4 regions of the Kistimonas scapharcae genome follow, and region 1 is predicted to be linked to each of the others. Evidence: predicted binding sites of a transcription regulator. Region 1 holds the regulator's gene; each other region holds the start of a gene.
The links. Region 1 encodes FNR, which switches genes on or off when oxygen is low (the NO sensors DNR and NnrR bind a similar motif). Its sites were predicted from a motif close to TTGATNTANATCAA; they were not measured.

Region 1 (5,825 bases):
GGCGATTACTCCATAGAACTTGACCCCCGGGAGGCGGACTGGAGCACCATTGGCCACCTGCGCTCGCTCGGTTTCAACCGGATCAGTATCGGCGTGCAGGATTTCAACCCCACCGTGCAGCAGGCTGTCAACCGGGTTCAGAGTGAAGAAGAAACCCGCGATGTTATTGATGCTGCCCGAGCACTGACATTTAAGTCCATTAACATCGACCTCATCTATGGTCTGCCCTTCCAGAGCTGCGCCAGCTTCATGGAAACCGTTGATAAAGTGATTGAAATTCGCCCTGATCGACTGTCTGTCTTCAACTATGCTCACATGCCCAACCGCTTCATGCCTCAGCGGCGCATCAACAGCGAAGACCTGCCCAGTCCACAGGAAAAACTGACTATTCTTGAAAACACGATCACGCGCCTGCTGGATGCCGGTTATGTGTATATCGGTATGGATCACTTTGCCCTGCCCGATGACGATCTGGCTCTTGCCCAGGAAGGAGGCACCCTGCACAGAAATTTCCAGGGATACACGACACACAGCCAGTGCGACCTCATTGGCATGGGCGTTTCTTCGATCAGCCGCGTTGGCAACGTTTACGCACAGAACCACGCAAACATGGAGGAATACGCCAGCCGGGTCAATAACGGCAAACTGGCCATTCGTCGCGGTTTATTGATGAATGAGGATGACCGTATCCGCAGTGCCGTTATCAATCAGTTGATTTGTCACTTCCGACTGGATATCAAACCCATTGAAGAAACGTTCGGCATTCACTTCCAAGACTATTTCGCAGATGCCCTCAAGAAACTGAGCACCATGGCTGCCGATGGACTGATCCGGATGGACAGCCAAAGCATTGTCGTCGAACCCCGCGGCAGACTGTTGATACGCAATATCTGCATGCAGTTCGACGTCTATCAGCAGGTGGCAGAAGTCCAGCGCTTCTCACGGGTTATCTAGCCCTCTCGCCTTAAGCCCTGAAAGAACGCCGGTTTCACGCCTTTTTCTGACATTGAAACCGGCTTTTTTTCATGAAACATTCAGATACGTATCCTCACAGTCTTAAACTTGTCAGGAGAATCCCCTACAATACGGCCGCAACGACTTTTACACCCACCGGTTCACAGGGGTTCTTCTGTATGGTGTCCAAGCTGAATGTGCGGCAAGTGACTCATGTGGCCTGCAGAGACTGCAGCCTGAGTCAGCTCTGCCTGCCACTGGCGCTTAAAATTGAAGATATTGATGAACTCGACAGGATCATCAAGCGAGGACGTCCGCTGAAAAAAGGCGAGCACCTGTTCCTTGAAGGCGATCCTTTTCACAGTGTCTATGCAGTACGCTCCGGCGCACTGAAAACCTACACGGCCACCAACGAAGGTGAAGAACAGATCACGGGCTTTTACCTGCCCAGTGAACTGGTGGGACTGAGCGGTCTCGATACAGAAGCTTATCCGGTGTCTGCCCAAGCGATTGAAACCACGATGGTCTGCGAGATCCCGTTTGATCGTCTGGAAAAGCTCTCCGACGACTATCCGGAGCTGCGTCGTCAACTGATGCGCGTCATGTGTCGTAAAATTCGCGAAGATCAGCAGATGAAACTGCTGCTGTCGAAGAAAAACGCGGACGAACGGATCGCCACATTCCTGATCAACCTGGCCAGCCGGTTCCGTCGTCGTGGCTTTTCATCACAATCTTTCCGCCTGTCGATGTCCCGCAATGAAATGGGCAACTACTTGGGTCTGGCGGTCGAAACCGTCAGCCGTGTGTTCACCCGTTTCCAGAAAAACGGCCTGATCAACGCCAACGGCAAAGAGATTGAGATCACCAACGCCATGGAGTTGTGCGCCCTGGCCGGTGGCAAGCTTGTTGAACACCAGGACATTGTCAACATTCAGTAACGCAGCGCAGGACTCACGCTCTGATGGTTTTTGACCAGCAACTGCTCCACTCCCTGATTCGGGCCATACCTAACTGGCCTGAACCCGGCGTGACATTTCGCGATATCACGCCGCTATTCCAGTCCCCGAAAGGGACAGAAATGATCATCAACACCCTGGCCGAGCGCTATCGCGAGAGGGATATCACCCATATCGGCGCACTGGACGCTCGCGGCTTTCTGGTTGGCTCTCCACTGGCCTGCAAACTGGGACTGCCACTGGTCATTTTTAGAAAGCCTGGCAAACTGCCCTATGATGTGATTCGCGAAGAGTATGCACTGGAGTACGGCTCTGCCGCCCTCGAAGTGCACACAGACGCACTGAAAAAGGGCGATCGCCTGCTGTTAGCCGATGACCTGATTGCTACCGGCGGAACCCTTTGCGCCGCAGCCAAACTGTGCCGCCGACTGGGCGCTGAACCTGTCGAAGCCACTGCCATCATTGACCTTCCAGCACTAGGCGGGTCTAAACGCCTCGACTCGGAAGGCATCCCCAGCTTCAGCCTTTGCAGCTATTGATCAAGCTATTGGCATTACCGCCGATTCCCCGTTTATAGAACCTTTAAGGCAGGGAAGCCTGAAGACCATGGGAATCTGCGCAGACGAATTCAGGGAGTATGTCGTCCAACCCACGTTAGACCATCTCGACATGCGCTCACCATTAGCAGAAAACCTGCTTCTGGGAACAGCAGCCGTCGAATCCGGGCTCGGCTCCCACCTTCACCTTGCCAATCATACCTCACTCGGCATTTACCAGATCAGCCCGGCAACCCATCGCAGAATCTGGGACACCTTTCTCTACAATCAACACGAACTGGCCAGCAAGGTCAGGGGGCTGGCCAGCCAACGGGAATTTCTGCTACACCCACACGCAGAACTCGCCACCAACCTCTCCTATGCAACCGCCATTGCCTGGATGGTGTACCTGAGCGCCGCCCCAATGTGTGACGACCCGACAGTCGCCAATGACCCACAACAGCTTGCTACCCTCTGGCAACAACATTACCAGAGCGAAAACAGTCACTCACCGGAAGTGTTTGTCGAACACTACAACCAACTTATCCTCGGCAAGACAGTCGCGGCCTGACACCAGCTAGTGCCCGCCTCTGCTTATTCCTGGCTTTCCGCACATTTCACGCAGAGATCGGTATAGGGCATGATTTCGAGGCGCGCCATTGGAATATCACCGCCGCACCCGGTACAAAGCCCGTAATCGCCCTCCTCTATTCGCTCCAGCGCTTTCTGGATCAGTCGCAATTCAGCCACCGCCTCATTACCCAAGGCATCCAGTACTTCGTCATTTTCACGCTCCTGGGCCTGCTCGGACCAGTCTGCACTGGCCTTACGGGTCACATCCCGGGTAATGTTGGCGACACGCCGCTCCAGCTCATCCTGCCGGGTTTTCAGCCGCTGGCAAAACACTTCGTATTCTTTATTCATTCGACTCCCTCTGTAGCTAACAAGATCCCGCCCATGCCCTATTCTAGCCAGAGGACCGGTCAGCGCGGTTGATCTGAATCATGGCCGGAATGATCAATACTGCGGACTCATCGCCCCATCCAATCAGCCAAATAGTCTAGCAAAGCCCTATCCTGCCACAGGCTTTCATGCCAGAAAATCTCCAGAGACATTTCTGCCATGAAAAATCTATGTATTAACCGCGCACGCTTGCGGTCATGAATACCTGATTATTTGCGCCCGGGTCTTTATAATGCTGCGAACTTTCATCACTGTGGTTAACGAGAACGGCATTCCTGTTCATCACGGTGTGCCCAAAGACATAACCAAGTATCCTGACTGTATGCAGATTGAGACCCGAAGCGAAAAAGTCAATTTCAACAAGCTGCAGAAGCGCCTGCGCCGCCTGACCGGTCAGGCTATAGCTGCCTACAACATGATTGAGGATGGCGACCGCATCATGTGCTGCCTGTCCGGCGGCAAAGACAGCTATGCCATGCTCGACATCCTGCTCAACCTGCAGAAATACGCCCCAGTCAGGTTTGAACTGGTCGCCGTCAACCTGGATCAGAAACAGCCCGGTTTCCCAGAGCACGTGCTGCCAGAATACCTGGCCAGTCTGGGTGTGGAATACCGGATTATTGAAGAAGATACGTACAGCATCGTCAAGGACAAGGTTCCTGAAGGCAAAACCACCTGCGCACTCTGCTCACGTCTGCGCCGGGGCATCCTGTACCGCACCGCCACCGAACTCGGCGCCACCAAGATTGCCCTGGGGCACCACCGGGAAGACATCCTCGAAACCCTGTTCCTGAACATGTTCTACGGTGGCAAGCTCAAGGCCATGCCGCCCAAACTTATCAGCGATGACGGCAAGCACATTGTCATTCGCCCACTCGCGTTTTGCCGGGAAAAGGATATCGCCAGATTTGCCGAACTGAAGGAATTTCCGATCATCCCCTGCAACCTGTGCGGCTCCCAGCCCAATCTCCAGCGCCAGACCATCAAGGGCATGATGACCGAATGGGATAAACGCTTCCCCGGCCGGATTGAAAGCATGTTCCGGGCAGTGACCAATGTCGCGCCCTCTCACCTTGCCGATAACAGGCTCTACGATTTCAGCAAACTGGTGCCACGGGGCACACCTGTCGAGGATGGCGACACAGCGTTTGACCGGGAAACATTTCCGCTCCAGTTTACTGCGGACAATGATGAAGAGACGAACACTGAAGACGCGATAATAAAACCGGTTAACATTATGGACCTACCGGCTTAAAAGAAAAAAGGGGCATTGACGCCCCTTTTTTTTACATTGAACTATTGATCACCAGCATCATTAAGATCCCAGTCATAGTCGTAACGAACGCGCCCCTTGAAGGTCACCAGTTTATTATTGGATTTCGCTGCCGCATATTGCTGCAAATGCACCATCAATGACTGATAGTCCCCGAAATCAACCGCATACCAGTCATAAATCCTGGAAAGATACAGCGTTTCCCCCTCAAACCTGACACCTTTAGCCTGATTGATAAATCGGCTGGCAGCCTTTTCAAGCTGTATATCAACATTTTTACCGGTGTAAGCGGAGGCCGCCAGATCTGGACATCCCATACTGGCGCAGTTCACTGCGTAATGAATCCGTTTATCTTTCCAGATCGGACGCAAAATGCGGTGCTCGATATCATTCAGGGTCAACCGCTGCCCCGCGACAGTGATGAGGTCGTCATCCCAGGGATCAAAACTGAAAAAACCTTCACCCAGTTTTCGGATGGACTTTACGGGATAATGGTCAAGAATTAGCCGAACCGTCAGGGCGTTGTAGAGGTTAATCCAGTACGCCATCTGCTCTCGACGGTTGTAGGCACGGGGATCAAGACCTGCCAGATACGCCAGATAATGGTCAAGACTGACACGATCTTCCGCAGACACACGACCATAATCAAACAGGCGCACGTCAGGCCTTTCAATCAGATAGGCATCCAGTAAGCGCTGCCATTCAACATGTGAAATCGCTTCCGTGCTCTTCTCATGACTCCGGTCCCACAGCGCCCAATACTCACTTTTCGGGGCCGCGACAGCCACACCTGCCAAACACCAGATGATTATCCCTGACAACCAGTTACGCCACATGGGCACCCCTCCACCTTGGATTCGACTTACTTGATCCAATTAAATTATCCAGCCCCAGGACTGGCGGGTGCCGCGAGCGCGACATCGTATTTTTCAAGACCGTTGCCCGTGATCATCGCCATCAATTCATGAACATAGGCTTCCCCCCGCTGGGAATAGCGTACAAGACCGGGTGACAGGTAAATACCGGTCACTGGCTGATCCTCACGACGCGCCTCAGCACGCAAGGCCCTCAGATCCGCATACTGTGCATGCGTATTGATATTCAGGAGATAGGCGGCCACAGAACCAGCGACAGAGTCAAATT
Region 2 (5,825 bases), on a different contig from region 1:
TACGCCGCTGGTTTGGCTTCAACCAGTTTCAGTTTATGTCCATCATCAGCCCGGACATCATTGCCGGCTGTGCCATTGTGGACACCCGTCTGGCCGTTGTCGCCTTTCTCTACCTGTATAACCCCAAAACACGCGCCTTCAAAAACTACCAGTTCAAGGCACCGGGATTTGGTGGCTTCCACAAAACTAGTCTGAGCCCGGACAACGGCGCCTGGCTGTTTCGCTCCGGTGCCAATGAGATCCACATGGCAATCAATCCGCAGACCGGACTCCGGGAACTGACGGTTCGCCTGAAGGACGGCACAGCCATTGATATGGATTATTCTGAGCAGAATTTCTCCCCCATGCGCATCTGTACGCCGGCAGACCTCACCGGCTTCGCCTTCACCCAGAAAGTCGCCGGTGTGCGCTGTCGGGGTGAAATCCGTAGTTCGCTGGGCAATTTTGACCTGGAGACCGTCAACGCTTGCGCCACCCTGGACTGGACAGCCGGTTACCTGCGCCGTTGCTGCTTCTGGAACTGGTCCTGCTTCTCCGGCGTACTGGACGATGGACGTGTGATTGGCCTCAATGGCGCCTGCGGTGTCAATGAGACCAGCTATACCGAAAACTGCTTCTGGGTCGATGGCAGCCTTAACAAGGTTGATACCCTGATATTTGATTACGATCCGGCTAATCTGCACGACACTTGGCATGTGACTTCCGGTGATGGCAAAGTAGACCTTAAATTCACGCCAGAAGGCTGCCAGGCGGAAAAAAACAATTTCCTGATTATGGCCAGTAATTTCAGTCAGATGTTTGGTCGTTACAACGGGACGCTGACCACCACGGATGGCGAAGTGATCACTATTTGTGATCAGTACGGTTTTACAGAAGAGCACTACGCTAAGTGGTAAAAAACAACCGATACAAAAAAAGCTGCCTGTTTAGGCAGCTTTTTTTGTGATTAGAACTCGTTCAGCCCTGAATAATCAGGCGGACTTCTTCGCAGGTGCGGCTTTCTTTTCAACCGCAGCCAGTTCACTGACGGCTTTGCTCAGTGCTTCAATCTGTCGGGACAGCTCTTCAGTATCCTTATCCTTTTCCAGTTTAAGGATATCGCGCACCTTATCGACCACTTCGCCAATGCTGTCTTTAGCCTTGCCTTTGAGTTCATCAATCTTTTCACTGGCGCGATCGCGCACTTTCTCGCCATCAACCACCAGCTCGTCAAAGAAAGCCTTACCTTCCTGACCCTTTTTCTCGGAACGGGCATAAGCGCCCAGACCTGCTAACCAGATTTTCTCGTACATAGCCTGCTCCTCTCTTGTTGTGATTCCAGGTAAACCACCTGACAAGATGATTATAGCCCCCTGAAAAAACACCCTGAGTTGACATGGGACAAGGATTACAGCGACAAATGTTCCAGAAGCCCCCGGTCTTCCAGCCGGAAACCGGCCCTGAAATCGAGTATCTTGCGTCGTTGTTTATTGAAGAAATAACTGAGCTGCACCAAGGTACCGGCGACATCGGAGAGTTCCATCCCGGTCATGACAAAGCCGGCTTTCAGCTTGGGAATGATAATGGCATTGTCGGTCGCCAGATGGCGGCTGCGAACAATCTGCACCCCCTGCGCATTCAACTGCGTCAGCAGCCAGCGCAGTAATGCAGAATAGATGCCGCGCCGACGCCAGGGCTTCAAAATCGCACTGCTGGCCATATAAAAGGTTTCCTGATCCAGCTGTCGCCCCCAGCTCCAGCCGATAAAGGTATCACCCTGGTAGAGCACAAGGTTCAGTCGTACCAGGCTGTCAGCATGCTGCTGCCAGGTTTTCAGCGCTTTTTGTTCCCCCGCATTCAAGGCTTCCCAGGCAGAAAACGTCAAAGTGTTTGCAAAAACCTGGGCTCGATACTGCTCCAGCAGCGGGAGGAACGCCTGGTCATCAAGAATTCCAACAGAATAATCATCAAACAGCGGAAAGCGGGTTCCGGCGGTATAGGCGATCATCTCGGCATCATTGTTATTGCTGTTATTAGTACTTTTGATCATGCCATACTCGCGAGGGGGGGCGTTACCGTAAATCACAAAATCCCGTCACAGTCTTGAGTCAACCCGCCCTCAAAACCGATAATCCCCGCTACAGAATAACCGGGGACACTCTGCCATGCCTCTTACGCCCGCCGCCGTTCTTTTGGATCTGGATGGTACCCTGATTGATACCGAACGTTTCTACCAGCGTATCTGGCAGACAACGGCCGCAGATTTCCAGATTGATCTTAACGATGCGGTCTACCAACAATTCATCGGCATCCGTCTGACAGATTGTTTTCAGCTGATCAAGGCACTGGGCGGCAACGGATTTGATTTAGGCGCATTCAAGGAACAGCTGGCTACCCGGGAAACAGAGGGGTGGAACGCTGGCATTGACTGTAAGCCGGGCAGTCAGGCGCTCCTGAACCTCCTGCATGAACGTCAGATTCCCATGGCGTTGGTCACATCGGCTCACCAGGCCAAAATTGACCGAGTGATGGCACATTACCCGTGGACAAATTACTTTCAAATCATCGTTTCAGGAGAAATGATCGACCGCCCCAAACCAGCACCTGACGCCTACCAGCTGGCAGCACAACGACTGGGGACAACGCCCTCCACCTGCCTGGCACTGGAAGATTCAAATACTGGCATGCGTTCGGCACTGGCGGCTGGCTGCCACAGCATCATGATCCCCGACCTGAACACACCAGACAGTGATGTACAGGAAAAGGCCTGCAAAATACTGCCAGACCTCTTCTGTGTGATTGACTACCTGTCAAACTGAACAGTTCACTCGCTCAGCAGGCGCAGGCTTTTCGGGTAAGCCAAAATGCATGCTCAACCAAAGAAGAGACATCAGCTCCCGCCATGCGTGAGGGAATTCTTTCGGGCGGGGCAGAGCCCAGTAACTTGATATCAAACCATTCCCCATAGAGCGAATAGACCGTATCCGGGCTGACAGCGTAGGGCGGTCCTCCAGCCAGTACCGGCGCATAGTCCAACGTGATCAGCAGACCATGCTTCAGCGCCGGCGCCATGGCCATCATCGTTGCCACATAGTCGGGCTGCTGTTCGGACGGCAAAGCCACTAACGCAGCCCGATCATAGAATGCCGTGACATCCATCAGACTCCCGGCGGGTATCATGAAAAAATCCCCCTGGATAACCGTAATATTCTCGGCCTTCCACCAGACATGGGTATCCGTTTGAGTCGTCACGGGTTGCAGGGTATTGTCTGCGAAAAACGACGCAACCGCCCGTTCCACCAGCTCTGACCCGTACACGTTGCGGTGTTGCCGGGCCAACCAGATCATGTCAACCGTTTTCCCTGAGAGTGGGATCAAGACAGACTCATCTCCATCCGCCGCCAGCGTGGGCCAGTAGTCGACAAGCAACGGATTGACATCATCACGATGAAAACCGGTCTGCCCCTCCAACCAAGCCTGTCCCCAGTCTTTGGTTTCCAATGCGCGTCCCTCTTTAATGGTAAAAACGACAAAAAATAACAACCAAGCGTAACGATAGCGTAACAGCACGGTACTCATAGATGACTCTGATTCTGGTGGCGAGTATTATTGATATGCCACTCAGCCTATACCCAATCAGTGCAAATACCAGTCCTCCCCAGCCTTTCGCTGCCGTCCAATCATCCGTTGATACAAATCAACAACATCCTCTCCCAGACCGCGTAGATTGCCCCCATCCGGAACAGGGATAGCTGTCCACACCCCGAGTTCAGGGTCTACCCTGACGACAGCCGATGATAACAGATGGATCACCGGTCGCCTGCCGACCACCCTGGTGATTTACCCACCCCTGTCCGCCAGACTCCTCATTCATCACAACGCCATCTGGAGGCTGCAATCTCCATGACTACGTTCAGCAAGAAAGTCCTCGCAGTTGCCATTACCAGTGCCATCATGGTACCGACTGCCCAGGCCTGTACCGCCGTTGCTGTCGGCAAGAATGCCTCGGCCAGCGGCGCCCTGATCATTGCCCGCAACGAAGATTTCTCCATCAACAACTGGGCCAAGCACATGGTCGTGCATCCGCGACAGACCATCGAAGACGGCACCCTATGGACCCTGTCCAATGGCCTGAAGGTGCCTGCACCCGAGATCGCCTATCGTTACACCAGCATCGCAGACTGGGACGCCTATCAGGACTCCAATGACGGCAAGGTGTTCGAGGAACGGGGCGTCAATGAATACAACGTCGCGATGTCCTCTACCACCAGCGCCGAAGTCAACGACAAGGCCAAGGCAGCTGATCCACTGGTAGAAACCGGCATCATTGAAGAAGTCATGCCCACCCTGATCCTGCCTCAGGCCAAGAGTGCCCGTGAAGCGGTACAGCTGCTGGGGCACTATGTAGAGCAATACGGTGCCGGCGAAGGCAACGGCATCCAGTTCTCTGACAAGGATGAGATCTGGTACATGGAAATCGGTTCCGGCCATCACTGGATGGCAGTGCGGGTACCCGACGACCAGTACCTGATCATGGCGAATGGCCTGCGTATCCACGGCGTCGACCTGAATGACAAGCAGAATGTCATGGCCTCCCGTGGCGTCTACGACTTTGTTAAAAAGCACAACCTGCTGAAAAATCCGGATCGAAAATCCTTTAACTTCGCCAAGGCGTTCGGAGTCATCAACGACCCCTACAACATTGACCGGGAATGGCTCGGCCAGCAACTGCTGACACCTTCCATCAAGCAGAAGCCCCGTCAGGCGCAATATCCGCTCTTTATGAAACCGGATGAAAAAATCAGCGTACTCGATGTGGCCAAGGTACTGCGGGCGGATTACAAAGGCACCGCACTGGAAGGCAAATCTGAGCGCCCCATCGGCATCGACCGCCAGGCAGAAAGCCATATCATCGAAATGTACCCTGATATGCCGAAAGAGCTGTCTGCCGTGATCTGGCAAACCGTGGGTACCGTTGAGGACACCGCTTTCGTCCCGATCTTTAACGCCATGGATGAAATCCCCCCCGCTTACACGGTGGGGACGGACCAATACGATGACCAGTCCGCCTGGTGGACCTACCGCAGCCTGGGCACTCTGACCAACAAACACGTGATGGACGGGAAGTACGCACCGGTTGTTCGCTCGGTGTGGGATCAGGTGGAAGGGCAGTATGTCAATTCCCAGCCCTACATCAACAGCATGCTCAAGATCATGTACAAACAGGATCCCGCCATGGCCATCCAGTTTGCCAATGACTACTCCAATGGTCTGCTAAGCCGTACGCTGGACAAGGCCCGGACTCTGAAATCCCAGCTGATGACCGACCTCACCCGCAGTACCGAGAAGAAATACAGCCCAGAGGAGTTTGAGAAGATCAAGAATCTCTAACGCTCTGCAAATTATGTGAAGACCCGCAGTCATGACCGGTGTTACCGGGAATGACTGTGAGAATCTATCACATGACTTGAAGCAGGATGATTCACAATCTGACCCTGGATTTCTCAAGGTGAGAGCCTACTAAAAACCAGCCTAGATGTTCAGTCGTATAGCATTAAAAATGAAGTGTGCCGCTACAACAAGGAATCGATTAAACGTATTTCTTTTTGGTTAACTCAGAGAGTAATTCATCCAGTATCTGACCTAATGCCTTCAAAGCTTCCGAGGCCGGCATCTGGTCGACATCCTTAACGGCATAATAATGAACAAGCTGAGAATAGGAGGGAAAACACTTTTCAAGCATTGGTTGATGCTCTGCCTGATCCATTGCAATGATGATATCTGCATCCATAATATCTTGCTCTGTCAGGCTCTGCGGCTGCCGTTCCAGGCCTTTGACAGGAATA
Region 3 (5,825 bases), on a different contig from region 1:
GCCAGGAACCGGCGCCGGCTCAAGGTCCGTCGCTGGACACTCGCATGATGGCTGTCCGGGTCGCGGGGTGCGCCTGTCATGGTGTCAGGCCTTCATGACCTTGACCGCACACTTCTTGTAATCCGTTTCCTTGGAAAGCGGATCCGTCGCATCCAGGGTCAGCTTGTTGACCAGCTGAGCTGCGTCGAAGAAAGGGATGAAGATCAACCCTTTCGGCGGACGATTACGACCACGGGTTTCAACCCGGGAGCGCATCTCACCCCGCCGTGACACCACTTTAACCTCCATACCCCGGCGCAATCCACGCTGCTGAGCGTCATCCGGGTGCATGAAGACAACGGCATCCGGGAAGGCGCGATACAGTTCCGGCACCCGACGCGTCATGGTGCCTGAATGCCAGTGTTCCAGCACCCGACCGGTCGACAGCCAGAGGTCGTATTCGTCATCCGGGATTTCTGCCGGCGGCTCATAGGGCAGGGCAAAGATCCAGGCTTTGCCATCCGGTTTGCCATAGAAACGCACGCCTTCCCCTTTTTTCACATAGGCGTCATAGCCTTCACGGAAACGCCAGAGGGTTTCCTTGCCATCCACCACCGGCCAGCGCAAACCGCGGGCCTTGTGGTACATCTCAAACGGCGCCAGGTCGTGTGCCTTACCGCGACCAAAGATGGCATATTCTTCAAACAGCCCTTTCTGGACATAAAAGCCGAAGTGCTTCGCTTCGTCGTTATCCCGTTCTGGGTTGACCTCATTCAGCGGATACCGATTCACCTGACCATTGGCATACAGGATCTCAAACAGCGTTTTTCCACGGTATTCCGGCTTTTTGGCCAAGAGCTCTTCGGGCCAGACCTCTTCTACCTTGAAACGCTTGGAAAATTCCATCAGCTGCCAAAGATCAGATTTCGCCTCACCCGGCGCCTTCACCTGCTGGTACCAGAACTGGGTCCGGCGTTCCGCATTACCATAAGCGCCCTCCTTTTCCACCCACATGGCGGTAGGAAGGATCAGGTCGGCAGCCTGGGCCGTCACGGTTGGATAAGGGTCGGATACCACCACGAAGTTGTCCGGATTGCGGTAACCGGGATACCCCTCTTCATTCATATTGGGGGCCGTCTGCATGTTGTTGTTACACATGACCCAGTAGGCATTGAGCTTGCCGTCTTTCAGCATACGGTTCTGCAGGACGGCGTGGTAACCCACCTTGGCCGGAATCGTGCCTTCCGGCAACTTCCAGATCTGTTCAGTCTTGTCACGGTGTTCCTTTTTCTTGACCACCATGTCCGCAGGCAGACGATGCGCAAAGGTGCCGACTTCCCGTGCGGTACCGCAGGCAGATGGCTGCCCTGTCAGAGAGAACGGGCTATTGCCGGGTTCTGAAATCTTGCCAGTCAACAGGTGGATGTTGTAGATGATGTTGTTCATCCAGACACCACGGGTGTGCTGGTTGACTCCCATGGTCCACAACGACATGACCTTGCGGTTCGGATCAGCATAGAGTTCCGCCAATGCCAGAAGCTCTTCCTCAGAAACGCCGGACAGTTCCGCCGCCTTCTCAACCGTGTATTCACTGACGAACTTGGCAAAGGCATCGAAATCAATCGGCTTTGAGGCGCCCTTACCGGCATTTTTCGCTTTCTGCTCCAACGGATGCTCAGGGCGCAGGCCATAGCCAATGTCGGTCACACCCTCCCGGAAGTTAACGTGTTTACCGATGAAGTCCTTGTTGACCTTGTTGTTCTGGATAATGTAATTACAAATAAAATTACCGATGGCGAGATCCGCCTGCGGCTTGAAGATAATCGAATAATCCGCCAGCTCACAGGACCGGTGCTTGAAGGTCGACAATACCGCAACCTTGACGTGTTCAGCACTCAGCGCTCGATCCGTCAGACGTGACCAGAGGATCGGATGCATTTCTGCCATGTTGGAACCCCAGAGCACGAAGGCATCGGCATGCTCAAGGTCGTCATAGCAACCCATGGGCTCATCAATGCCAAATGTCCGCATGAAACCGCCGACAGCAGAGGCCATACAATGGCGGGCATTAGGATCAATGTTGTTCGTGCGGAAACCCGCTTTCATCAATTTGGAGGCGGCATACCCCTCCCAGACCGTCCACTGCCCAGAGCCAAACATCCCAACCGCTTCCGGCCCCTTGGCCTTCAGTGTGGCCTTGAACTTCTCCGCCATGATATCGAAGGCAACATCCCAGGAGACCGGTGTAAATTCCCCTTCCTTGTCATACTTACCGTCCGTCATTCGAAGCAGCGGTGTTGTCAGGCGATCTGCACCGTACATGATCTTGGGCAGGAAATACCCCTTGATGCAGTTCAACCCTTTGTTGACCGGTGCATCCGGATCCCCCTGGGAAGCAACCATGCGACCATTCTTGACGCCGACCAGCACACTGCACCCCGTACCACAGAAACGGCAGGGCGCCTTATCCCAGCGGATATCACTCTCACTGCTTCGGGTGATCAGGTTGGTCGCGCCCGCAGGCATGGCGACACCGGCTGCTGCCGCTGTCGCCGCCACGGCGCTGCTCTTGATAAAATCCCTTCGATTCTGCTTCATGGCTATGCCTGCTCCGTATGGGTATAAATCAGGGCGGTGGATACGACGCCTGCCGTTAACCGGACACGTTCAATACCCTCAATCATGGTGCGTTCACCGGGCTCTTCTTCCACCGTCACAATCAGCTTGCCGGACGCCTCAGCGATATGAACCTCAACGCCCTGCAACTGGCTCAAGCGATCCATCACATCGCTGCGGACCTCCGGGCGGGTGTGTACCAGAAGACCACTGATGCTGTAGCCGCCTAAGGCTTCGGAAACATCATGATTCTTCATATCAATCTGTCCTTATACTTTGTTCGTTTTCAGTCATCGGCCGAATCGTAATGGCATTAACCGGACAGGCGCTCTGGCAGGCGCCACAACCGGTACAGGCTTGCTCATCAACCTGGGGCATGGCGATACCACCAAGAACGGGGCGAAAGGTGATGGCTTCCGGTTCACACTGCTCACCGCAGGTTCGACATACTGTCCGGTTATGGGTCAGACAGCGCTGACTGATCTCTGGTGCCAGCTGCCATGGGGAACGTTCCTCTGAACGCAGCAACGCGCCGGGCTGACAGACATCTACGCATTCAGCGCAGAAAGTGCATTCACCCTGGTGAAAATCAATTTCGGGAAAACGGCCTGAACCAGGCTTGATAATCTGTTCCGGACAGGTACGGACGCAGTCACCGCAACGGGTGCAGAGGTCAAGGAAATCGGCTTCGGTAATGGCCCATGGAGGACGTAACGCTTCGTGTTCAGTACTGAACTGCCCCCTGAGAAACCACCGTCGTTTGGAATTAATAATGTCCGACCTTAATATTATTTGTTTTTATATGGGTATTAGATTGTTACGGCTTAACCTTCGCAAACTTTTGACTTATATCAATAATCAAGCAAATTCCACTGATTTGGTCAGTAATGCGTAAAGTTTTATCAGCTTTGCATTTCCCTGATGAACAGGTTTCATTCAGACAGGATGACAACTGCACCAATAGGGACAAAGCAGCCTTATTCTGACTGCTTCCTGTTTGATCGTTCATAGAACCCATGAATAATCAGGAAGTATCAGATATTTCGCCCCATGCAAAAGAGAAGTAAGCCCAAACTCCAACCCGATAATGCCTATACAAAAAAACCCCGCCTGAAAAGGTGAGGTTTTTTCATCAATTGACAGCTTCAGAACTGAAACAGCCTACATTGAGTAATTATTATCAATTACTCCCACTCGATTGTTGCCGGTGGCTTGCTGGAGATATCGTAAGTTACCCGGGAAATACCGGAGATTTCGTTAATGATCCGGCCAGAAACCCGCTCAAGGAAGTCATACGGAAGATGCGCCCAACGGGCAGTCATGAAATCAATGGTTTCTACCGCTCGCAGAGCAACGACGTACTCATAGCGACGGGCATCACCCACAACACCGACGGATTTCACCGGCAGGAATACCGCAAATGCCTGGCTTACCTTGTGATAGAGATCAGCTTTGTGCAGCTCTTCAATGAAGATGGCATCAGCCTTGCGTAGTGTATCTGCATACTCTTTCTTCACCTCACCCAGGATCCGTACACCCAGACCCGGTCCCGGGAACGGATGACGATAAACCATGTCATAAGGCAAACCAAGCTCAAGACCAATCTTGCGGACTTCATCCTTGAACAGCTCACGCAGCGGTTCCACCAGCGCCATTTTCATGTCTTCAGGCAGGCCACCTACATTGTGGTGAGATTTAATTACATGCGCCTTACCGGTCTTGCTGGCGGCAGATTCAATCACGTCAGGATAGATCGTGCCCTGAGCCAGAAATTCGATACCGTCCAGACGGCCGGATTCTTCATCAAACACATCAATGAAGGTATTACCGATAATCTTGCGCTTCTGTTCCGGGTCAGCAATGCCTTTCAGGTTATTCAGGAAACGCTCACCCGCTTCCGCACGAATGACACGCACGCCCATGTTCTCGGCAAACATCGCCATAACCTGATCGCCTTCATTCAGGCGCAGCAGGCCATTATCCACGAAGACACAAATCAGTTGATCACCAATCGCCTTGTGCAGCAGCGCTGCCACCACACTGGAATCTACGCCGCCGGACAATCCCAGCAATACCCGCTTGTCACCTACCTGTTCACGGACTCGGGTAACGGCATCATCAATGATACGAGCCGGTGTCCAGAGTTTTTCACAACCGGCAATATCGATCACAAAGCGCTCGAGAATACGACCGCCCTGCTTGGTATGGGTGACTTCCGGATGGAACTGAACACCGTAGAAGTGACGGCTGTCATCAGCCATCGCGGCAATCGGGCAGGAGTCAGTGGACGCCATCAGGACAAATCCTTCGGGCATGGCGCTTACCTTGTCACCGTGGCTCATCCAAACATCCAAGCTCAGGGTGCCATCATCCGCCACATGGTCTTCAATGCCGGTCAGCAGGCCACTGCCATGCTTGATGTTGACGCCAGCATACCCGAACTCACGCAGATCCGAGCAGGACACCTTGCCGCCAAGCTGCTCCGCCATGGTCTGCATGCCATAACAGATGCCCAGTACCGGAACACCCATTTCGAAGACAATGGACGGTGCCCGCGGGGTATCTTCCGCCGTAACGGTTTCAGGACCTCCGGAAAGAATAATCGCTTTCGGGGCAAAATCACGGATCGCCTGCGCATCCATATCGAAGGCGTGGATTTCGGAATAAACGCCAATCTCACGAACGCGGCGGGCAATCAGCTGGGTATACTGGGACCCAAAGTCCAGTATCAGAATTTTTTGTGAATGGATATCAACGGACATGAGAACTCCTGTGCACACCTGCCGTATTCGTCATCAGCAAGTTCTTATTGTGATGACCATGCTGGGCCGGAAAGGTTTCCCGGCCCGTCATCACAGGCTTAATACTTATCATTGCCGGCACGGCGACCTTCACCCTGCCGACATCTACCATCCAATACGATGATTAGCGAACCCGGTAGTTAGGCGCTTCCTTGGTGATGGTCACATCGTGAACATGAGACTCGCTCATGCCCGCATTGGTAACCCGCACGAACTCAGGACGCGTACGCATGGCCTCAATATCGAGGGAGCCGGTATAGCCCATCGCTGCACGCAGACCGCCCATCAGCTGGTGAACGATCGCACTGAGTGTGCCTTTGTAAGGAACACGGCCTTCAATACCTTCCGGTACCAGCTTTTCAACGCCGGCATTGGCATCCTGGAAGTAACGGTCGCTGGAACCCTGTGCCTGTGCCATAGCGCCCATGG
Region 4 (5,825 bases), on a different contig from region 1:
GGCACCACCACCCAGCTGGGTATCTGCAGCATAACCACGGATCACATCATTACCGCTATCACCGTAGATGATGGTCTCAATGCCATATGCTGTCAGGGTGTCGTGGCCTTCGCCACCATTGATGAACACGCCACCACCGGTAGCGGTCAGGGTGTCGTCACCGCCATAGCCATACATCTTGGCGTAAAGGTGATCCAGTGTTTTGACGTCATTGCCCGCGGTTCCTTCCCACTCCCCGGTAAAGGCGGTCTTGACGGCGGCGTTGGACTCAGCAGTCATTGTGAGGCCTCTTTTTATTTTTATTAACAGAACCAACGTACCAATAAACAATTAAGCCGATATTTGCACCTTAGTGCAACATTATGTGTTCACTGTCTTCTATTACCGGCTGTCATTTGTGAGCAAAACCATGAAGTCATTCACAATCCCTGTGGATAACCATGTGCATTTCTTCTTAGCTGACGTCCGGGTGCCATTGTCATTCTGCACTGAAAAAAACTGCTCAAAATTTATGCATTCTGATAACAGGGTTGATCCACCCTGGTGAGTTCAGAAGACACAAAAAAAGACAGGCCCTTACGGACCTGTCTTTGGATACATCGCGAGAGGTATCGACTGCTTAGAGACCCATCACGGCGCCAACACTCAGCATGATCATGATCATGACAGTCAGGACACCCGCCAGCGGCAGTACGAACTTGAACCACTTCGCGTAGGACACACGACCGATGGCCAGACCACCCATAACAACACCAGACGTCGGGGTCAGCAGGTTAACGACACCAGACGCAGACTGGTAAGCAGTGATAACCAGGTCACGGCTCACGTTGGCGAAGTCAGCCAGCGGCGCCATGATCGGCATGCTCAGTACCGCCAGGCCAGAAGTAGACGGAATGAAGAAGGACAGCACAACCTGGATCCAGTACATGGCGTTGATGAAGACGATTTCGGACAGGCCGGAAACCGCATTCTCAGACCAGAACAGGATGGTGTCGGTGATGCTACCAGCGTTCATGATAACAACGATACCGCGGGCAATCGCGATAACGAAAGCAACACCCAGCAGGTCACGCGCACCGTCAACGAAAGTGCCGGTCAGCTCTTCTTCGCTCAGGCGGCCGATCAGACCGATAGCGATAGCGCTCACCAGGAACAGGGCGGACATTTCAGCCATCCACCAGCCGGCAGCAGATACACCCCAGATCATCACACCGAAGCTGGCAGCGAACAGGACCAGGATCAGTTTACGGGCGCCGGTCAGCTCGATGCCTTCTTCACGGTTTTTCAGGAAGAATTCTTCGTTGGATTCCTTCATGTCCGCTACCAGGGACTGGGAAGGATCCTTGCGGACTTTCTCAGCGTAGCGCATCAGGAATGCAGCAGTGATGATGAAACCGATCACCAGGATGGCGATACGCAGACCCATACCGTCAGTGAACGGTACGTCAGCGGCGTTGGACGCGATAACGGTTGCGAAAGGGTTGATGGTGGAACCCAGAACACCGATACCGGCACCCAGCAGTACCACAGCCACACCGGTGACTGCATCATAGCCCGCGGCAATGATCACCGGAATCAGCAGCATATAGAAAGGCAGGGTTTCCTCCGCCATACCGTACACGGTACCCCCGGCGGCGAACAACACCATCAGGGCAGGAATCATCCAGACTTCCTTGCCTTCCAGCGCCGCGGTGACCTTGGCAATACCGGCGTCAATGGCGCCAGTCTTGGTGACTATACCCAGGAAGCCACCGATAACCAGTACGAACAGTGCGACGTCGATAGCGCCGGCTTCATAGCTGGCAGGATCGTAGAAACCAGCGCCCGGCGCCATGACCACATCGAAGAAACCCTGCGGGTTTGAATCAACCAGGTGGTACGTGCCGGATACCGGAACTTCCTTGCCCAGTTCGGGGTTCATGACACGGTCATATTGACCGGCGGGGACGATATAAGTCAGTGCCGCGACGAATACAATGATCGCCATTAGCACCGTGTAGGCTGAAGGAAACTTGAATTTGCCCATAGAGTGCAGTCCAGTCGAGGAGTTATGGTTGTGTTGGAAAATCGGGGGTCATGATAAGGATTTAACCCGCGCTTATACTGATCCATGTCAGACTTTGCTCGGCTTTTATACGATAAATGGCATAAATACCCTGCGAATTGCCCTTCTTTTTATGATGTTTTTCTGAGCATCATTGTCGGTTTCACCTACCCGTACGCAGATGACAACTACAAGCTTTCACCTATAAAAAAGCCCGGATATCAACCGGGCTTCTGGGTGTTTTTTACATGCATCAGAGAGAATTCAACTGAAACATGGCCTGTTGTTGCTGACGGCGCCGTCGCTCAGGCGGTACCGGGCGTTCGGCGGCATAAAATACCGCGACATCATCATCATTGAGGTGGGTTAATGGTCGGATGACGCCGGATTCGACGCGATCATGAATTTGCGCCTGCAGCGCTTCGTGGGCGGGTAACTTCTCAAGATTGACAAAAACATAGCCAGCCTGGCACATCACTACCGGCGCAAGCTGGCTGCGCATATCGCTAATCACCTGTTGCAGGTCGATTGGTCGCATGACTGCCTCTCCCGCTTATGCTCTACTCAATATCCCTATTTTTATCATTTTCCTTCCGCTGCCATACTACGACATAGTGGTTTCCACCTACAAGCGAAAGCTTGGTTTCATTATATCCCAGAAAGTCTGAAATCAAAGATACCTCACTGCTCATCTCAAGCCCTTTGAAAGGGGCAGCATGTACCTGTCACATTTTCTTTCTTAGATATAAGAAGCCAAGCAACATATCAACATTGCTTAGCCTCTCAATATCTATTTCTTTTACTATCAATAAAAAGTAATTATTTGAATATTACAGTTTACACATCTGACTCACGTGATGACCCGAGCCTAGAACCCCAATCCTCTGATGCAATGACAGCCTCTGATGCAATGACAGTTTCTGAACTTCCATCACTGCTAGCGACAGACAGAGACTCATCTACTTGACCAGAAACAACACCAGCTGATGAACCCGCTTGAAGATCAAAGCCAATAGTTTCACTAGTAGACATTTGATCAATTTGACCAATTAGCTGGTCAAAAGCAGCCTGCATTTCTTGCACTGCTCTTGCGGCGTCCTCCTCTTCAGGCGTTGGTGTTGTTTCTCCATCCGCCGGCACAGTAGCAGAAGCGCCCACTATTTCTTCTTGATGAACTTCAACAATCTGTAATGATGATGGTTCATGATGATCGGTGGCCAGTGGATGGCTACTTAAAGTTGCTCTTACCGGACGTTGTTCTCCTATGTTGCCTACGATCGAATAGGAACCAGGTGACCGTTGAATTAGTTGAATATCTTCAACAGGCATCCTCAGTAAACATCTTTCAGCGTCAAACTCCTGAAGTGCGAGCGATCTAGAGCCATAGGTGGGTTTTCCTATATGATTTGTATTCCTGATATAAAGAATCCGGCGAACATCTGCTTTTTGATTAAAGTTTCTTATTACAGAATTACCCGCAGTTTCTACCGCATCATACGTGGCGTTGAACACAATAATATCAAGAAACCCACGTCCCAAATTGGCGACGAAAGATGAAGGTGGTGGAAGTAGCCAGCCTGGATAAGGAATCCCAAGATTACAATTCAATAATCCAGCGAATTTAAGTACACTCTTTTCGACCCCTTCTGCAATTTTATGGTAACCAACAACTCCAAATACAGAAGCACCTGTTGCAACCGCACCGGCAGGGGTTCCCAACCTTCTACGAAGTGTATATTTGAGGGAGCGTCCACAATGAACAAAATCACAATCTTTCGCTCCAGTTTTCAAATAGAAAGATCCTGTTACTAACATTCCTTTTATAATAGGAGAGAATCCTCCTCCTTGAAGCATATAAGAAAAAACCTGGAAGAAATATTCAGTTCCAGACAGGTGATTCATCGGAACTGTTTGCAGCATTGTACAATTCAAACCATATGGCAGTGTTGAGTTAACAAGTAACAAACCTCTTGCTTCAAAATCACCAAAATAATGTGCACTGGCCAGCGGTGAGGCAAAAGGCACACCTAACCCAATAGCTGTTACATATATACATGCTGTATCCAAAAGCAAATTGAAAGCTGGCTCTTTTCGGGCACCAATAAAATCACAGGCTCTATCCCAATATCCTTTCGCTTCTGTATCGGAAACCTCAATTACTTCTCTACGATTCCATAATTCCAATAATCTTTTGGTACGTGGCTTATCAAATCGCAAGCTTTCCAAGTCAGCCATTATGTCGTTATATTCTTCCAAACCGTTAGACATATGCGTAACAATACTCGCAACAATTCCCTTATTAAAGAACAAGGCATTATCATCTGAATCAATCTGTCCAACGATTTCTTTGTATCGCTTAAGCACCTTAAGCGCATTTTCATCTCGCTCTCTTTTCAGTTGAGTGTCACCATAAATTAGACCGACACCATTATTTTTATAACGCTTTGCCAGACTCAAAAATGCTAACGCTGGATACGCAATTTCCAATCCCCAATTTACATATTTCGCCGTTTTTGCAACTGCAGCAATCCCTTTTCCAGCTGTTTCTTTGGTTTTACCAGCTACGGTTAATATACCGCCTTCAGCATTATCACTATCAAGGACACCAGACCCTACACCATACAATGTTCCAGCAATACCTGCACCCGCTGTTTTAGCATTAGCCTTTGACTTCAGATATGGCAAACATCCTCCAGCCTCACTTATGTCATGCTTGATCTCCATTGCTTTACCACCAAAGGCAAAACCATACATAAAGCCAATACTTAATAACACCGCACAGAACAAAACTATTTGATCCCCACCAACTGGAGACTGCAGAAGACCCAATGCATTACAAGCAGCACCAAATGCCAACGCAAGAACCGCCATACCACGCAAAACAAATTCACATTTTCCGTATTTATAATTCACTTGATGCTGATTTGATTTGTACAATTCATTATGAGCCAGTGCATCATTAATCAAATTACTCACATCATCAATAGTTGATGGTGTATTCAATTGCCTTGTAGATAGTAATTGTCCAGCAATCCTACGACGCTCTTGTGAGGCAGACGGATGTCTTACCAAACCTTGTGGCTGATCCAAAATTTGAACCCTTCCCGTGGGTTCTTGTGATTCACCAATACCCTCTCGCCTCTCCCATGAACTGCCCAATAGCGACGAACCTGAAACATTCTCCATACATCCCCCTAAAAAGATAAAACAAAATATTAAAGACAAACCTTTTAGATAATAAAAAGATGAACAAGGAATTAGAGTGTTTTTTTAAAATTAGTTCCATAACATTTTCTCTTAGACAAAAAAATAAAAGGTCAAAACCAGACAATCAATTTTGACCCTTACAAAATTAAGCAAATACTTTTATTTTACGATAAACCGACGCATAGAAAAAATATAGAAAAGCAACAATAGCGACTACTATACCGGCCGGGTATGCAAAACCCTCAGACATTGCCAAACCTTCAGGCGCCATAACAATATACGTTACACAAACGGCCGTCATAAATGCCGCAGGCAAACTCACAAACCAATGACTACGACCATTACGCACCATGTAGACGGACGATGTCCATAACACAATGGTTGCCAGCGCTTGATTTGAAAACGCGAAGTAACGCCAGATAACCGTAAAATCAACCAGTGTTAACAAATAACCCGAAACAAATACCGGGATCGCAACCAGCAGACGATTACGAATCTTTGACTGGGACAGGTTAAAAATATCCGCAAAAATCAGACGGACACTCCGAAACGCGGTATCACCGGACGTCACCGG

Region 2: ABD892_RS13655 (C69 family dipeptidase) is a predicted target of FNR. The motif match lies at 3,667-3,680, and genes of this name have one in related genera.
Region 3: napF (ferredoxin-type protein NapF) is a predicted target of FNR. The motif match lies at 3,437-3,450, and genes of this name have one in related genera.
Region 4: ABD892_RS21115 (YfcC family protein) is a predicted target of FNR. The motif match lies at 2,104-2,117, and genes of this name have one in related genera.

Annotation. Positions count from the first base shown of each region.
Region 1 is NZ_BAABFL010000124.1:27,409-33,233, forward strand. It holds gene hemN (oxygen-independent coproporphyrinogen III oxidase) at 1-954, shown strand, start outside; gene fnr (fumarate/nitrate reduction transcriptional regulator Fnr) at 1,134-1,892, shown strand; gene ABD892_RS08060 (adenine phosphoribosyltransferase) at 1,916-2,449, shown strand; gene ABD892_RS08065 (hypothetical protein) at 2,517-3,017, shown strand; gene ABD892_RS08070 (TraR/DksA family transcriptional regulator) at 3,041-3,370, opposite strand; gene ttcA (tRNA 2-thiocytidine(32) synthetase TtcA) at 3,732-4,664, shown strand; gene ABD892_RS08080 (DUF547 domain-containing protein) at 4,706-5,518, opposite strand; gene ABD892_RS08085 (glucosaminidase domain-containing protein) at 5,563-5,825, opposite strand, start outside.
Region 2 is NZ_BAABFL010000376.1:1,380-7,204, forward strand. It holds gene ABD892_RS13630 (DUF2804 domain-containing protein) at 1-896, shown strand, start outside; gene ABD892_RS13635 (phasin family protein) at 972-1,292, opposite strand; gene ABD892_RS13640 (GNAT family N-acetyltransferase) at 1,388-2,065, opposite strand; gene ABD892_RS13645 (HAD family hydrolase) at 2,145-2,798, shown strand; gene ABD892_RS13650 (thiopurine S-methyltransferase) at 2,812-3,558, opposite strand; gene ABD892_RS13655 (C69 family dipeptidase) at 3,784-5,370, shown strand; gene ABD892_RS13660 (arsenate-mycothiol transferase ArsC) at 5,570-5,825, opposite strand, start outside.
Region 3 is NZ_BAABFL010000081.1:13,952-19,776, reverse strand. It holds gene napG (ferredoxin-type protein NapG) at 1-80, opposite strand, end outside; gene napA (nitrate reductase catalytic subunit NapA) at 85-2,577, opposite strand; gene ABD892_RS04580 (chaperone NapD) at 2,580-2,852, opposite strand; gene napF (ferredoxin-type protein NapF) at 2,854-3,366, opposite strand; gene guaA (glutamine-hydrolyzing GMP synthase) at 3,780-5,357, opposite strand; gene guaB (IMP dehydrogenase) at 5,521-5,825, opposite strand, start outside.
Region 4 is NZ_BAABFL010000460.1:7,301-13,125, forward strand. It holds gene ABD892_RS21110 (beta strand repeat-containing protein) at 1-279, opposite strand, end outside; gene ABD892_RS21115 (YfcC family protein) at 620-2,026, opposite strand; gene ABD892_RS21120 (hypothetical protein) at 2,298-2,582, opposite strand; gene ABD892_RS21125 (hypothetical protein) at 2,882-5,230, opposite strand; gene ABD892_RS21130 (carbon starvation CstA family protein) at 5,397-5,825, opposite strand, start outside.